2 regions of the Stenotrophomonas pigmentata genome follow, and region 2 is predicted to be linked to the other one. Evidence: predicted binding sites of a transcription regulator. Region 2 holds the regulator's gene; the other holds the start of a gene.
The links. Region 2 encodes FliA, which starts transcription of late flagellar genes. Its sites were predicted from a motif close to TAAAGTTTNNCNNNCNNNGGCCGATAA; they were not measured.
Positions count from the first base shown of each region.

Region 1: Q5Z11_RS10585 (chemotaxis protein) is a predicted target of FliA. The motif match lies at 2,688-2,714, and genes of this name have one in related genera.

Region 1 covers NZ_CP130832.1:2,346,169-2,353,948, forward strand. Annotated here, with positions in the region: gene Q5Z11_RS10570 (flagellar hook capping FlgD N-terminal domain-containing protein) at 1-577, opposite strand, end outside; gene flgC (flagellar basal body rod protein FlgC) at 604-1,011, opposite strand; gene flgB (flagellar basal body rod protein FlgB) at 1,023-1,427, opposite strand; gene Q5Z11_RS10585 (chemotaxis protein) at 1,724-2,680, opposite strand; gene flgA (flagellar basal body P-ring formation chaperone FlgA) at 2,795-3,439, shown strand; gene flgM (flagellar biosynthesis anti-sigma factor FlgM) at 3,502-3,804, shown strand; gene Q5Z11_RS10600 (flagellar protein FlgN) at 3,801-4,139, shown strand; gene Q5Z11_RS10605 (ATP-binding protein) at 4,252-5,445, shown strand; gene Q5Z11_RS10610 (EAL domain-containing protein) at 5,741-7,471, opposite strand; partial or broken gene Q5Z11_RS10615 (sensor histidine kinase) at 7,492-7,780, opposite strand, start outside.
Region 2 covers NZ_CP130832.1:2,146,768-2,154,547, forward strand. Annotated here, with positions in the region: gene Q5Z11_RS09765 (chemotaxis protein CheA) at 1-1,178, opposite strand, end outside; gene Q5Z11_RS09770 (protein phosphatase CheZ) at 1,182-1,802, opposite strand; gene cheY (chemotaxis response regulator CheY) at 1,802-2,194, opposite strand; gene Q5Z11_RS09780 (RNA polymerase sigma factor FliA) at 2,208-2,957, opposite strand; gene Q5Z11_RS09785 (MinD/ParA family ATP-binding protein) at 2,954-3,838, opposite strand; gene flhF (flagellar biosynthesis protein FlhF) at 3,825-5,657, opposite strand; gene flhA (flagellar biosynthesis protein FlhA) at 5,807-7,780, opposite strand, start outside.

The DNA of each region.
Region 1 (7,780 bases), 200 kb from region 2:
GCACGTAGGTGCTGAGCTTGCTCTGCGCACCAGCGGTGTCGGTATGGGTGGCGGTAACGGTGTAGCTGCCCGCTGGCATCCGCTTGCCATCGGCGTCGGTGCCATCCCATTGGAATGCCACCTCGCCGGCGGCATTCGCCGGTACGGTCAATTGGGTCACCTTCAAGCCATTGGCATCGGTGATGTCGACAGTGACCGAGCCGGCTGATGGCGCGGCAACGGTGCCGCTGGTACCACCTTCGGCCTCCAGCGCGACCTTGGTCGAGGGCACCATCACTTCGTGGCCGACCAGGGCGGCGCCACGCAGCACCTGGTCGCTGGCCATGGATTGCTGGAAGCCCTTCACCGAGGTGTTCAGATCGGTGATGCCCTGCACCGTGGACAGCTGCGCCATCTGCGCCACCATCTGGCTGTTGTCCATGGGCTTGGTCGGATCCTGATGCTGCAGCTGGGTGGTCATCAGCTTCAGGAAATCGGCCTGGTCCAACGAGCTCTTGTTCTTGCTGGTCGTGGTCGTCGTGTTGGGCGCGGTAAGCCCAAGCGAGCTGTACAAATCGGTGTTTACGCTGGTGCTCATGTCGGCAGATTCCTGGGGGAGTGGGCTCAGCGGCCCATGGTCAGCGTGGCCAGGGCAAGTTCCTTGGCAGTGCTGAGCATTTCCACGCCGGCCTGGTAATTGCGCGAGGTGGAGATGAGGTTGACCATCTGCGCGACCGGATCGACGTCGGGCGAATACACATAGCCCTCGCCATCGGCCAGCGGATGATTCGGTTCGTAGCGCTTGATCGGCGCAGCGTCGCTCTGTGCGATCTCCTTTACCTGCACGCCGGTGAGGTTCGGATCGCTGCGACTGGTGACGGCCTGGAAGATAGGTTCCAGCGGCTTGTAGACCGTCTCCGGCGAGCCGGCGATGGAGTCGGCATTGGACAGGTTGGAGGCGATGGTGCTCATGCGCACCGACTGCGCCTTCAAGGCGGCGCCGGCGATATCGAAGATGGGCAGATTGCTCATGGCGTGCTTCCTTACTGGCCAGTGATGGCGGTGAGCATGGTCTTCACCTTCGACTCGACGAAGCTCAGTGAGGCGCGGTACTCCAAAGCAGCACGGCCGTAGGCGGCGCGCTCGGCATCCGGATCAACGGTGTTGCCGTCCAGGCTGGGCTGCGTGCCTTCGCGCAGGATCTGGAACGGATTGAGGCCGGCATTGCCGCCAATGGCGTAGTGCTGCTCGGCGGTGGTGTTCAGCAGACCGTTGCCACTGGTGGCGCCCTGGGCATTGCGCAGGGCGGCATCGAAGTCGAGGTCGCGGGCCTTGTAGCCGGGCGTGTCGGCATTGCTGAGGTTGCTGGCGATCAGCTTCATGCGCTGCTCGCGCAGCGGCATTGCCTGGGCATGGATGCCGAGATAGTTGGAAAACAGGTTGGCCATGTGGAACCTCCCACGGAACGTTGCCGGGGAAGCTGCAAAACCTGTGCCAAAGAAGCATGTAGTGCCGAGCCATGCTCGGCAGGGGCACTACCAAGGTGCCCGGGACCAACATTGTAGGAGCGGCGTAAGCCGCGAAGCTGGTGCTGCGTCAGCCCGCAAAGAGCGAACCCCTCCTCAACCCTCCGCTTGGCTGCGCCAAAGGGAGGGAGCGAATCTGTAGTGCCGAGCCATGCTCGGCAGGAGCTTTACCGGTAGCGCCCCTGCCGAGCATGGCTCGGCACTACCGGAGACTGGCCTCAGCTATATGCGTACTGGGTCTCAGCCACATGCCGCAGGCGCTGCAGGACGAAATCCGCCAGCTCATGTGGGCTGTACTTGGCAACGAAGGCATTGGCGCCTACGCGTTCGACCATGGCGTTGTTGAATACGCCCGACAGGGACGTGTGCAGCAGCACGAAAAGACCGGCCAGGCCCGGGTGGCGGCGGATTTCCGTCGTCAGGGTGTAGCCGTCCATCGCCGGCATTTCGATGTCGGAGATCACCATCGCATAGCGATCAGCGGGGTTCTCGCCTGACGCATGGATCTGCAGCAGGTGCTCCAGCGCCTGCTTGCCGTCGGAGAGCAGGGTGGCGCTCACTCCCAGCTGGTCAAGCACACTGCGGATCTGTTGGCGTGCCACGCGGGAGTCATCGACGACCAGGACCTGCATCTGTGGCGCATCGGCGGGCAGGGCCATCGATGGGTCGAGCACGGCCTCGCTGCGTACCTGGGCAATATCGGCGAGCACGCTTTCGACGTCGATGACCTGGATCAGCTCGCCCTGGAAGCGGGTAACTGCGGTCAAATACGTCGATTCAGCGCCCAACTCCGGCGGCGGGTGGATATCCTCCACCGCGATGTTGACGATGCGCTCAACCCCGCTGACCAGGAAACCCTGTACCGAACGGTTGAACTCGGTAACCACCAGATAGCCTGGCGAGGTGTCCGCCTCGGGCTCGCGCTCGGGGTGGCCGATGGCCAGGCCAAGATCCAGCACCGGCACCGAGCGGCCACGCACATCGGCCACGCCGGCAAACTGGGTCGGCAGGCCGGGCACCTGGAACAGGGCTGGGCGGCGCAGCACTTCCTGCACCTTGAATACATTCACGCCAAAAAGCTGACGGCCGCCGAGGCGGAACAGCAGCAGGGCAAGGCGGTTATGGCCGGCCAGCCGGGTGCGCTGGTCAATTCGGTTGAGCAGGTCTTGTGACATGAATGCTGTATCGGCGGCAGGTGCCGACAACTTGAGTGCTTGCCAGCCCGGCAATTGGCACGGCGCTTGCAGCGTCATCCATCGAACTATTCCTGAGCCGGGTGGCCGCCGCTGATGCGCTTACTCCTATCTATTTGCCTGCTGTTGCCTTCACTGGCCGGCGCTACCGCTTTCCAGCCGGTGGAGTCGATCCGTGCTGCGGCCCTGGCCACGTTGGGGGCAGGGGAGAGCGGCGAAGCCAATCTCGATGCCAATCTGCGGCTGCCGGCGTGCACCCAGCCTTTGCAGGCCAAGGTAACCGCCAACACGACCGTGGAGGTCGCCTGTCCGCAGGCGGGCGGTTGGCGCTTGTTCGTGCCGGTCAAAGTGCGCCGTGAGCAGCAGGTACTGGTGTTGGCCCGGGGCGTGGCGGCTGGAGAAACGCTGGCAGCGGCCGATATAAGCAGCGTCAAGCGCGACACGGCACGCTTGGCCGGCGCCGTGCTGTTGAAGCCGGAGGCGGCCGTGGGCCGGGTGGCACGGCGTGCATTGAGTGCCGGTAGCCTGCTGTCGGCGACCGATCTGGTTGCGCCCCGCACCGTCCGCCGCGGCGATAATGTCGCCCTGGTGTCCCGCCGCGGCGGGGTCGAAGTGCGTATGGCAGGCAAGGCCCTGGGCGACGCTGGAGAAGGGGAGCGGGTGTCGGTCGAGAACCTGTCTTCACGCCGGGTGATGCAGGGTATCGCCACACCCGGTGGCGACGTGCTGGTCAGCCGATAAATTACTAAAGAACTGTCCGGCGCTGCCGTTATCGTTTTTGAACCGAATCAGGACTCCATCACATGAGCCAGAAAATCGACGGTGGTATTGCAGTCGCAGCGCAGTTGCGCAGTGTGGCCATCAACACCAAGGTGGCCGCCGCAGGCGACGCCAAGCCCAAGCCGGTGGAGGCAGCCGACAGCGTGCGCCTGACCGGCGAAGCGACCCAGCTGCAGGCCGTACAGCGTGAGCTGAGCGCCGCTCCGGCCATCGACCAGGCACGCGTGCAGGCAGTGCGCGAGTCGTTGGAGAACGGCAGCTACAAGATCAACCCGGACGCGATCGCATCGCGCATGCTGGGCCTGGACCAGCAGCTGCAGGGATGAACCTCTCCATGGGCGACCCGTTGCAGCGTCTGAGCGAAGCGCTTGACCGCGAACAGCGCGCCTTGGCTGAGCACGACGTGCCGGCCCTGGTGGCAGCAACCGGCAACAAGCTGGAGGCCCTGCGTGAGCTGGAGCGGCAGCCGCCGCTGCACGAGGCCGAACGCCTGAAGGAACTTGCCGAACGCAACCACGCCAATGGCGTACTGCTGGCGCGCCGCCGACGCGAGGTCAATTGGGCCTTGCGCCAACTCGGTCGCAGCGAAGCTGCACCTTCTTACGATGCCAAGGGGCAGGCGCAGACCGTCCATTCGCGGCGGCCTTTGGCCGTCGCCTGATCTGTGAAAACGCGGCGCTACTGCCGCGAACGGATGCACACATCCGGCTATAGTGGCGGTCCGTTCCCTCGTTGTACCGGCCGCCGTGACCCAGATCGACAGCTCCATTCTCATGCCCACGCCCTCCGCCGCCACCTTGCGGGCGCTGGGTGAACGGGTCCAGCACGGCATGCTGCTATTCAACGGTAAATTCGAAGTAAGCGTCGCCAATGCCCTGGTGCGGGAGTTGTTTGGCGCGGATGCCGCCAGCAGTGCCGATCTTGGGCGTCGGCTTGAGGCCTTGCTGCCGCCGTTTGCCTTGCCGCAAGCTCGTGAATCGGGCACCTGGGTGGGTAGCCTGCCGATCGGCGAGCGGGTGATCACCCTGCACCTGCACCATCACAACGATGCTGGCGGCGACGCATTCCTGGCCTTGTTCCAGCACGTGGATGGCCCGGAGGACTACGAGCGGGAGCTGCAGCAGCGCCACGCCGAGCTGCGCCAGGCCTACCTGCGCTTGAATGGCACCCAGGAGAAGCTGCTGCAATCGGAAAAGATGGCCTCCATCGGCCAGCTTGCCGCAGGCGTCGCGCACGAGATCAACAACCCCATCGGCTATGTGCACTCCAACCTGGGCAGCCTGCAGGAATACCTGCGCAGCCTGTTTACGGTGATCGAAGCCTATGAGCGGGCCTTGCGCGCGCCAGATCCCAAGGCGCTGATTCCCGAAATCGACGATATCCGCGACCGTCTGGACATCGACTTCATCAGCCGCGACCTGCCGCAGTTGATGGCCGAGTCGCGCGAGGGCATCGAGCGGGTGACCCGCATCGTGCGCGACCTGAAGGACTTCTCGTATTCCGGCCGCGACGAGTCGTGGAAGCTGGTCGACCTGCACGCCGGCCTGGAATCGACCATCAACATCATCTGGAACGAGCTCAAGTACAAGGTCACGCTGGAACGCCGGTATGGCGAGCTGCCGATGATCGAGTGCCTGCCTTCGGAGCTCAACCAGGTCTATATGAACCTGCTGCTCAATGCCGGCCACGCCATCGCCGATCGCGGCAACATCGCGGTCAGTACCGGTGTCAGCGGTGATGAAGTGTGGGTCGAGTTCAAGGATGACGGCGCAGGTATTTCCCCGGAGCTGCGGCAGCGCATCTTCGACCCGTTCTTCACCACCAAGCCGGTGGGTAGCGGCACCGGACTTGGGCTGTCGATCTCCTACGGCATCATCAACAAGCACCACGGCCGCATCGACCTGGACAGCACCGTAGGCGAGGGCTCCTGCTTCCGGATCGTGCTGCCAATCCGCCAGCCAAAATAATCGGCCGCAGGATCCCTGGATTGTGGGAGCGGCGTCAGCCGCGAAGCTGGTGCCGCGTCAGTTCTCACGGCACCGGCGAGGTGGCTGCAGCGATACGGCGATTGCCTGAAGCTGTAGGAGCGGCGTCAGCCGCGAAGCTGACGTCGCGTCAATCCCCGCGGAATCTGCAATCACGCAATCGCTTTGGCTTTTGCTGGGAGGCATGGCTGTTTGCACTGGATCCACGCCTATCTGTACATCAGTGGCTTCGCGGCTTACGCCGCTCCCACAACAGCTGCAATGATCTGCCCGAGGCTTAAGAAGCCCCGACACCCTGCTTCTCATCATGGGTGCGGAAGGCCTGGCGGATGTGCTCGCGCAGGTCGTCGTCATTCCATGGCTTGGTCAGGAAACGATAGATCGCGCCACGGTTGATTGCGTCGGTGACGGTGTTGAGATCGGTATAGCCGGACAGCACCAGGCGGATCGTATCCGGGTACAGCATCTTCACCCGGCCAAGGAACTCGGTGCCGCTCATATCACTCATGCGCTGATCGGACAGGATCACCTGCACGTCGTTGATCGCCAGCAGGTCGAAGGCATCACGCACATTGCCCGCGGCCAAGATCCGGTAGCCATCGCGACGGAACAGGCGCACCAATGAACGCAGTACGTTTTCTTCGTCGTCCAGCAGCAGCAAGGTGCGGTCGGGGCGAGTCTCGGCAAACGCTTCCGGACGCAGATAGCGACGACGCAAGGTCATGCCGGCCGCATCGGCCGACATCGGCTCGCCGAACAGATAGCCCTGGAACACGTCGCAGTCGTTGCGACGCAGGAAACCGAGCTGGGCCTGCGACTCCACGCCATTGGCGATCACCGTCATGCCCAGCTGGTGGCCCATGGCGATGATGGCGCGGCTGATCGCCGCCTCACGGTTGGCCGCGGGTGCGCTCTTGATGAAGCTGCGATCGATCTTGAGCTTGTCCACCGGGTAGCGGACCAGGGCGCTGAGGCTGGAGTCGCCGGTGCCGAAATTGTCCAGGCACAGGCTGATGCCTTCATTGCGCAGGTTGGCCAGGGTCTCGTGGACGAAGTTGACGTTGTTGGTCAGCGCACTTTCGTTGATTTCCAGGGTCAGCATGCGCGCCGGCACGCCGATGGACTGCAGCATCGCCATGACTTCGGTGAAGAAGTTGGGGCGCAGCAGCTGCAGGGTCGAGACGTTGACGGCAACATTGAAATCCTCGAAGCCCTGGTCGCGCCATGTCTTGGCCTGGCGCAGGGTCATTTCCAGCACCCAGGCGCCGATCTGCACGATGATGCCGAGCCGTTCGGCGGTACGCATGAAGCGCTCCGGCACCAGCATGCCCAGCGTTGGCGATTGCCAGCGCAGCAGCGCTTCCATGCCCATGACATGGCCGTCGCGGGCGCTTACCAGCGGCTGGTAGCGCAGGCGCAGTTCGCCATTGTCGATGGCATCCACCAACTGACGCGAGATGATGCTCTCGCTGTGGGCACTACTGGGCTTGTGCAGGACATGCACATGCACCGCGTTGCCGCCTTCGCGGCCGGCCTGGTGCAGGGCGTCCTCGGCCAGATCCAGCACGCCGGTGGCGGTGTTGGAATGCTCCGGGCACAGGCCGACGCCGATCTTGGCAGTCAGGAACAGCGTATACGGCAGCACCGACAGCGGCAGTTCAATCTGCTGGCGGATCTGCTCGGCGAAGTCCTCCGGAGTGGGCGTCTGGCTGGTGCGTGGCACCGCGATCAGGAACTCGTCGCTGCCGTGGCGCCATAGCCGTCCGCGGTCACCGATGAAGGCGCGCAGGCGGTCGGCGATCAGCACCAAGGCCTGGTCACCGACTTCGGCGCTCATGTTTTCATTGACCGAGGCAAAGTGATCGATGTCCAGATGCAGCAGCATCAAGGAGGTGCCGCTGCGGTTGGCTGCATCCACCAGGACTGCCAGTTCCGGATTGCCGGCCCCAAGCCGAGCCGGCCGCGCGTCGGCGCGGTCACTGGAAGAAGAGGGGCTGGCATTCCACATCGGGCGGTTTCCTTGAGGTGTCACTGTGCGGCCGCCGCGTAGGGGAGCCGCAGGTCGATCCGGGTGCCTGCACCCGGCGCGGTTTCAATATGCAGGCTGCCGCCGGCACTCTGCGCACGTTCACGCATCACGATCATGCCCAGACCACGCGGACCAGCGGGGTCAAAGCCTTCGCCGTCATCCACCACCAGCAGGTGCAGCCTGCCTTCGCTGCTGTCGCGCAGCGACAGCGAGACCTGGCTGGCGCAGGCGTGACGCAGCGCATTGGTCAGGCTTTCCTGGGCAATGCGGAAGCAGGCCTGCTCCACC
Region 2 (7,780 bases):
ACTTCGATGCTGACGTAGTCACCTTCCTGCTGCGCGGACAGGCGAACCCGGCCCATCCGCGGCTTGCCCTGCGCTTCGCGCAGTTCGGGTGATTCGACGCCATGGTCGATGGCGTTGCGGACCAGATGCACCAAGGGGTCTGCCAGCGCTTCGACCAGGTTGCGGTCCAGTTCGGTGTCGGCGCCGATCAACTCCAGATCGACTTCCTTCTGCAGAGAGCGGGCAACGTCGCGGGCAACTTTGGGGAAACGCGAGAACACCTTGCCGACCGGCTGCATGCGGGTCCGCATGACCGCCGATTGCAGGCGCGCGGTCGCAATATCCAGCGTGGAGACAGCGCGGTCGAGCTCTTCGTCCTTCAAGCGCATGCGCAGGGTCTTGAGCCGGTTGCGGGCCAGTACCAGTTCGCCGATCAGGTTGACGATGGCATCCAGCCGCTTGGTGTCCACGCGCACGGTGTGCTCGGGTTCGGCAGCCTTTGCACCAGCTGGTTTGGCTGCGCCTGCTGCAGGACGCGCGGGTGCGGCAGGAGTCGCGGCCGGCTTGGGCTTGGGTGCAGCAGGAATCGCCTGCACAGCGACAGCGCCAGGTGCGGCGCCGCCATGCAGCTGGTCAAGCAGGGCTTCGAACTCGTCTTCGTCGATCAGGTCACCGCCGGCCTTTGCCGCAGCGATCGGCTGGGCACCGGGGGTGCCGCTGCCATGCAGTTCGTTGAGCAGGGCTTCGAACTCGTCTTCGCTGATCAGATCACTGTCGCCCGCAGGCGCTGCAACCGGTTGCGCGACTGTGACGACCGGTGCAGCGCCAACATCGAACTGCGCGATCAGCGCAGCAGGGGCATGCTCCGGTTCGGTGCCAGAAGACACGGCGTCGAGCATGGCCTGCAGCCAGTCCAGCGATTGCTGGGCGGCATCAAAATGGTGCGCCAGCAGTTCGGCTTTGCCGGCGCGGGCCATGCCGAGGGTTTCCTCGGCGGCGTGGCAGAGCTCCACCATCGGGTGGATCGCCAGAAAACCGGCGCCGCCTTTGAGTGTGTGGAAACCACGGAATACGGCGTTGAGCTGCTCGCTGTCGTGCGGTGCCTGTTCCAGCGTCACCAGCTGCTCGCCGAGGCGATCCAGGATCTCCTGCGCTTCGAGGATGAAGTCGGCGGCGATGTCGTCGGCAAAAGCACTCATGACTTACAGCCCCAGGTCCGAGAGCAGATCGTCGGCGTCGACCTGCGACACGGCGTGGCGGTCCAGGCCATTGACGGCCGGACCAGCCAGTCCCTGGTTGCGTGCATCGTCTTCCGGCGGCGGCAGGCCCAGCGCGCCAAAGCCTTCGTGCACGCGACGGACGATGCCAACCACGCGGCGGATGATCTGCCCGGTCAGGTCCTGGTAGCTCTGGGTCAGGGCCACTTCGGTGAGGTTGTGGCGGATGCGTTCGAGGATTTCGCCCTGTTCGGCATTGAGGCCGTCGCTGCGCAGACGCTCGGTCAGCGCGCGGCATTCTTCAGCCAGATCCAGCGTGCGGTGGGTGGCCTGCTCGGTCATCTGCACCACGTGGTCCAGGCGCGCGCAGGCGTCGTCCAGCTCGCCGGCTTCACTGGGCACGCTGGGCAATTCGCCCAGGGCCTGGCCGAGTTCGCGTGCGAGCCGGCCCAGGCCGGACATCATCGGCTGGGCGCGCAGGGCGGCCAGCGCGTCGATTTCCCGGCGCCAGCCGGCTTCGTCGCCGCTTTCCAATGCTGCCAGTGCGTCCTGCAGGCGCTGCACCAGGGCCGATTTGTCGTTCAGTGCTTCCCCGAGTTGGTTCATCAGGCGCTCGCTGCCAGGCGTTCGAAGATCTTGCCGAGCTTCTCTTCCAGAGTCTGCGCGGTGAACGGCTTGATGATGTAGCCGTTCACGCCGCTCTGCGCGGCCTCGATGATCTGCTCGCGCTTGGCCTCGGCGGTGACCATCAGGACCGGCAAGGTCTTGAGCTTGGCATCGTTGCGGATGGCCTTGAGCAGCTCGATGCCGGTCATCACCGGCATGTTCCAGTCGGTGACCACGAAATCGAACGGCTGGCTCTGCAGCAGTGACAGCGCGGCATGCCCGTCCTCGGCTTCGGCGGTATTGGTGAAGCCCAGATCGCCGAGCAGGTTCTTGACGATGCGACGCATCGTCGAGAAGTCGTCAACGATCAGGATGCGCATGTTCTTGTTCAAAAGGCTTTCCTCTTCATGGTTCCTCGAGGCCGGCGTCTGCCGCCTCGAAAATCTTCAGCCGCCCTCGCAGGCGCAGCATGGCTTGGCCGTGGATCTGACAGACGCGGGATTCGCTAACGCCCAATACCGCGCCGATTTCTTTCAGGTTCAATTCCTGCTCGTAGTACAGCGACAGCACCAGCTGTTCGCGTTCCGGCAGGTGGCCGATGGCCTTGCCCAGCTCGGCACCGAACTGGCTGCGCTCCAGCACCTGCTGCGGGTTGGGGCCGCCGGTGGTCGGGGTGTCCAGTTCGCCCTGGTCTTCGATGCGCGATTCCAGGCTCAATACCTGTCCGCGCGAGGCGTCTTCGACCAGTCGCATGTATTCGGGCAGCGGCAGTTCCATCGCTTCGGCCACTTCGCTGGCACTGGCCGCGCGGCCGCTGCTCTGTTCGAGGCGACGGATGGTGGCGGCAGCGTCGCGGGCGCGGCGGTGCACCGAGCGCGGCACCCAGTCGCCACGACGGATCTCGTCGATCATCGAGCCGCGGATGCGGATGGATGCATAGGTCTCGAACGATGCGCCCTGTTCGGCGTCATAGCTGCGCGAGGCCTCGATCAAACCCATCATGCCGGCCTGGATCAGGTCGTCGACCTCGACGCTCGCAGGCAGGCGTGCGGCCAGGTGGTGGGCGATGCGGCGGACCAGGTCGGCGTGGCGGGTGATGCAGTCATTGGCCGCACTGCGCTGGACTTCACGGTATTGAGCGGCTGCATTGTTCATGCCTTCACCTTCTGCTGGATGATGCGTTCCAGGAAGAACTCAACGCCGCCGCGCGGGGCGGTTGGGGCTTGCCAGCGCGCGGTGCGACGGGCGATTTCGTTGATGGCCAGCGAGGCTGGCGCGGAAGGGTAGAGCTTGACCACCGGCTGCTGGCGCTGCACCGAAAGGCGCAGCCAGTCGTCCTGCGGCACGCAGCCCAGGTAGTTCAGCGAAACATCGATCAGGAACTTCTCGCAGACCCGCACCAGCTTTTCGTACAGGGCGCGGCCTTCGTTCGGGTCGCGGACCATGTTGGCCACCACCTGGATACGGTCCACGCCGCGTTCGCGCGACAGGACCTTGATCAGCGCGTAGGCATCGGTGATCGAGGCCGGCTCGTCACAGACCACCACCACGGTGTCCTGGGCTGCCTGGCAGAAGGTCAGCACGCTGTCGGTGATACCGGCGGCGGTGTCGATGATCATCACATCGAGGTCGCGTTCCAGCTCGGAGAACACGTTGACCAGGCCGACGTGCTCGGCAGGCTGCAGCTCGGCCATGTGGCGGCGGCCGGAAGCGGCGGGGACCACGAGCACGCCATTGGGGCCCTCGATGATCACTTCTTCCAGCGTGGCGCGCCCGGCGACCAGGTCGGCCAGGGTGTGCTTGGGCTGCAGGCCCAGCACCACGTCGATGTTGGCCAGGCCCAGGTCGGCATCCAGCAGCAGGGTGCGTTTGCCCATGCCTGCCAGTGCCACGGCCAGGTTGGCCGAGACATTGGTTTTACCCACACCGCCCTTGCCGCCAGTCACCGCGATGGTGCGTACCGGGCCGGCAGGTTCGTGCCGGGTAGCCGACAGCGGGAAGGTGTTGGTCAGCTTGGCGTACTCACGCGACTGCATTGTTCAACTCCGTGTTGCAGGGCATATCGGCCGCGCGGCGCAAATCTTCAAGGCGGAGTACAAGATTTGCGGCAGAGGCCCGGTAAAGGTCTTCCGGAACGTCCTGGCCGTCGGTCACCCAGGTGATCGGCAGGCGGTGATCGACCGCCACCGACAGGGCCGAACCGAAGCGGCCGGTCTCGTCCAGCTTGGTCAGCACCACGCCCTGCGGGTTGGCGGCGCTGAAGCGGCGGACCACTTCGTCCATGTCCTGGAAGGCGGTGTTGGCGGGCAGCACCAGCAGGGTGCGGATCTGACCGGCGGCGCGCAGCCACTGCAGCTGGGCAGTGAGGGCGCGGTCGCGCTGGCCCAGGCCGGCGGTGTCGATCAGCACCAGCTTGTAGTCGGCCAGCTTCTGCAGCAGCTGGTTCAGGTCGGTGCCGCTGTTGGCCTCGTGCACGGCGATGCCGAGCTGGCGGCCGAAGCCGTACAGCTGCTCGCGGGCGCCGATGCGCTGGGTATCGGTGGTGACCAAGGCCACGTCGCGGGCGGCGTGGGCTTCGGCAAAGCGCGAGGCCAGCTTGGCAATGGTGGTGGTCTTGCCGGCGCCGGTGGGGCCGACCAGGGCGATGACGCCGCCGGTTTCCATCGGGTCGACCGGGGCGATCGGCAGCTTCTTGGAGATCAGGCCCAGCATCAGACCGCGAGCGCGGCTCGGCTCGATGTCGGCCGGGATCTGGGTGGCCACATCGCGGGCCAGGCCGGCGTCGAAGCCGTACTCGTCCATCAGGTCCAGCGCATTGGCGCGCACCGCGCTGCCGCGCAGGCGTTCATCGGTGAAGCGGTTCATCTCGCGCTCGATCAGATGGCGCATGCCGGCCACTTCCTGACGCAGCTGGCTGAGCTGTTCGTCGTCGCGGGCGATGATCACCGGTGCGCTGGTCACTGCGCTCACCGGGGAGGTGGCGGCGACGGCGGCAGTTTCGGTGGCTTCAACAGCGCTGGTGACCGGCGCTTCCGCCGGCTGCGGGCTAGCGACGGCGGCGATGGCTGCTGCCGCAGCGGCCGGGGCTGCGATTGCCTCGATTGCGGGCGCGACAGCGACTGGGGCCACGGCGACCGGGGCAGGGTTGAACACCGGTGCGACAGGGATTGCTGGAACGGCGACGGCAGCGATCGGCTGCTGCAACTCCGGTTCCGGCATCGGCGGATCGATGACGAAGCGCGCGCGTTCCATCGGTGCAGGCGGCTCGATGGTGACGGCGGCGATGGCGTCGGCAAAGCTGGCCTGCTGGGTGACGGCAGGTGCGGCGGCCAGCGGAGCGACCGCAGCGGCGCTGCCGGCGGGACGGAAAGCCGGCACCACCGGCAGTTCGTCGGCGCTGGCCGGCTGGGTGGCGAAGAAGGTCTGCGGGACAGGTGCGCGCGGAGCAACCGGTTCGACTTCGGCGGACTTGAGCAGGCCGGCAAAGCGGCTACCCGGTGCCAACTCGATGCTGTTGTCGATGGAGCGGCCGGTCGCGCCAACTGCCGAGCGTGCCAGGGCGGCGACGGCCGAGGTGGTGGCGGTGACCGGTTCCGGCTCCGGGGTCTTGCGGCGGGTCATCGCGGCCATGATGGCTTCGGCGGCGCTGCGCGGCTTGGCCGGTGCCGGCGGGGCCGGGCGGGTCGCTTCCAGGGCCTGCTTCACCGCGGTTTCGTCGTAATGCGCAGCCGCCACGATCTCCACACCTTCCTCGATCCGGCGGTTGGACAGGATCACGGCATCGGGGCCATGTTCCTTGCGCACGAGGTTCATGGCGGTGCGCATGTCAGCGGCGACGAAACGTTTGATCTTCATGCTTTGGTACCGGGAGTGAGGCGGCGAAGGAGTGGCGTTGGCGATGTCGAACATGACGAAGCGGGCTCCTTCTTGCGGAATGGGGGCGATGCAGCAGGTGTCTGGTTTCCGTCACCGGCAGGGTTGCCGGTGTCGGCTTTCGGGCTGCCTCAGCTGATCGTGCCGACCAGCTTCAGGCGTTTGTCTTCCGGCACTTCGCTGTAGGCCAGGACCGACAGCGAGGGAACGCTGTGGCGGACCAGGCGCGCCAGCGCGGCGCGGACCGGGGCCGGTACCAGCACTACAGCCGGCTCGTTTCGGGCCTCCTGCTTGCCGACGCAATCGGCAAGGCTTTGGTGGAGGCGTTCGGCGAGACCAGGTTCCAGTGCGGCGCCATTGCCTTGTGTTGACTCCTGCAAGACGCGTTCCAATTGCGGGTTGAGGGTGAACACCGGCAGCTCCGGCGAGGAACCGGCGATTTCCTGTACGATGAAGCGGCCCAATGCATTGCGTACCGAGGCGGTGAGTGCGGCGGCGTCCTGGGTGACTGCGGCGGCTTCGACCATGGCTTCGGCGATCTTGCGCAGCTGGCGGATCGGGATGCGCTCGACCAGCAGGTTCTGCAGCACACGGGCCACAGTGGATAGCGGCAGCGCCTTGGGCGACAGGTCCTCGGCCAGCTTGGGCGCGCTCTTGGCCAGGGTCGCCAGCAACTGCTGCACTTCCTCGTGGCCGAGCAGTTCCGGCGCGTGCTCGCGGATCAGGTGCGACAGGTGGGTGGCAACCACGGTGGCCGGATCGACCACGGTGTAGCCCAGCGACTCGGCATGGGCGCGCTGATGCGGCTGGATCCAGGTGGCGTCCAGGCCGAACGCCGGGTCTTTGCCGGCAATGCCTTCCAGCTTGCCCATCGCGCTGCCCGGGTCCAGTGCCAGTTCGCGGTCCGGATGGATGTCGGCGGTGCTGACCGGCACGCCGTGGATCAGCAGGCGGTAATGGGTGGCCGGCAGTTCCAGGTTGTCGCGGATGTGGACCGGCGGGATCAGGAAGCCCAGGTCCTGGGTGAGCTTTCGGCGCACGCCCTTGATGCGCGTCATCAATTCGCCGCCCTGGGCCTTGTCGACCAGCGGAATCAGCCGGTACCCCACTTCCAGGCCGAGCGGATCAACCGGGCGCAGCTCGTCCCAGGTCAGTTCAGCGGTGGGGGCGGGCTGCGGCTGGCCCAGCGCGTTCAGGCCGCCTTCGTTGGCAGCGGCTTCGTTGCTTGCGGGCTTGGCGGCAGCAGCGGTTTCACGTTTCCACAGTTTCCAGGCGATGAAGCCGAGGATTGCCGCCAAAGTGAGGAAGGCCAGGTTCGGCATGCCCGGCACCAGGCCGACCAAGCCGATGATGCCGGCGGTGATGGCCAGTGCGCGGTACTGACCAAACACCTGGCCCATCATCGCCTCGCTCATGTCCTGCGAGCGCGACGCGCGGGTCACCAGCATGGCCACGGCACTGGAAACCAGCAGGGCCGGCAGCTGCGCCACCAGGCCGTCACCGATCGACAGCAGCGTATACGTCGCCGCGGCGTCGCCGAACGGCATGCCGTGCTGCAGTACACCTACGGCCAGGCCGCCGAGCATGTTGATGAAGAGGATCAGGATGCCGGCGATGGCGTCGCCACGAATGAACTTGCTGGCACCGTCCATCGCACCGTAGAAGTCGGCTTCCTCGCGGACTTCCTCGCGGCGGACCTTGGCCTCTTCGCGGGTCAGCAAACCGGCGTTGAGGTCGGCGTCGATCGCCATCTGCTTGCCGGGCATGGCGTCCAGGATGAAGCGGGCGGTCACTTCCGACACGCGCCCGGCACCCTTGGTGATAACCACGAAGTTGATGATGGTCAGGATCGCGAAGACCACGATGCCGACCGCGTAATTGCCGCCGATGACGAACTCACCGAAGGCGGCAATCACCTTGCCGGCGGCTTCGTGGCCGTCCTGGCCGTTGAGCAGGATCACGCGGGTGGAGGCCACGTTCAGCGCCAGCCGCAGCATCGTGGTGACCAGCAGCACGATCGGGAAGATGGTGAAGTCCAGCGGTCGCTTCACATACACGACGGCCAGCAGCACCAGCATCGAGATCGCGATGTTCAGGGTGAACAG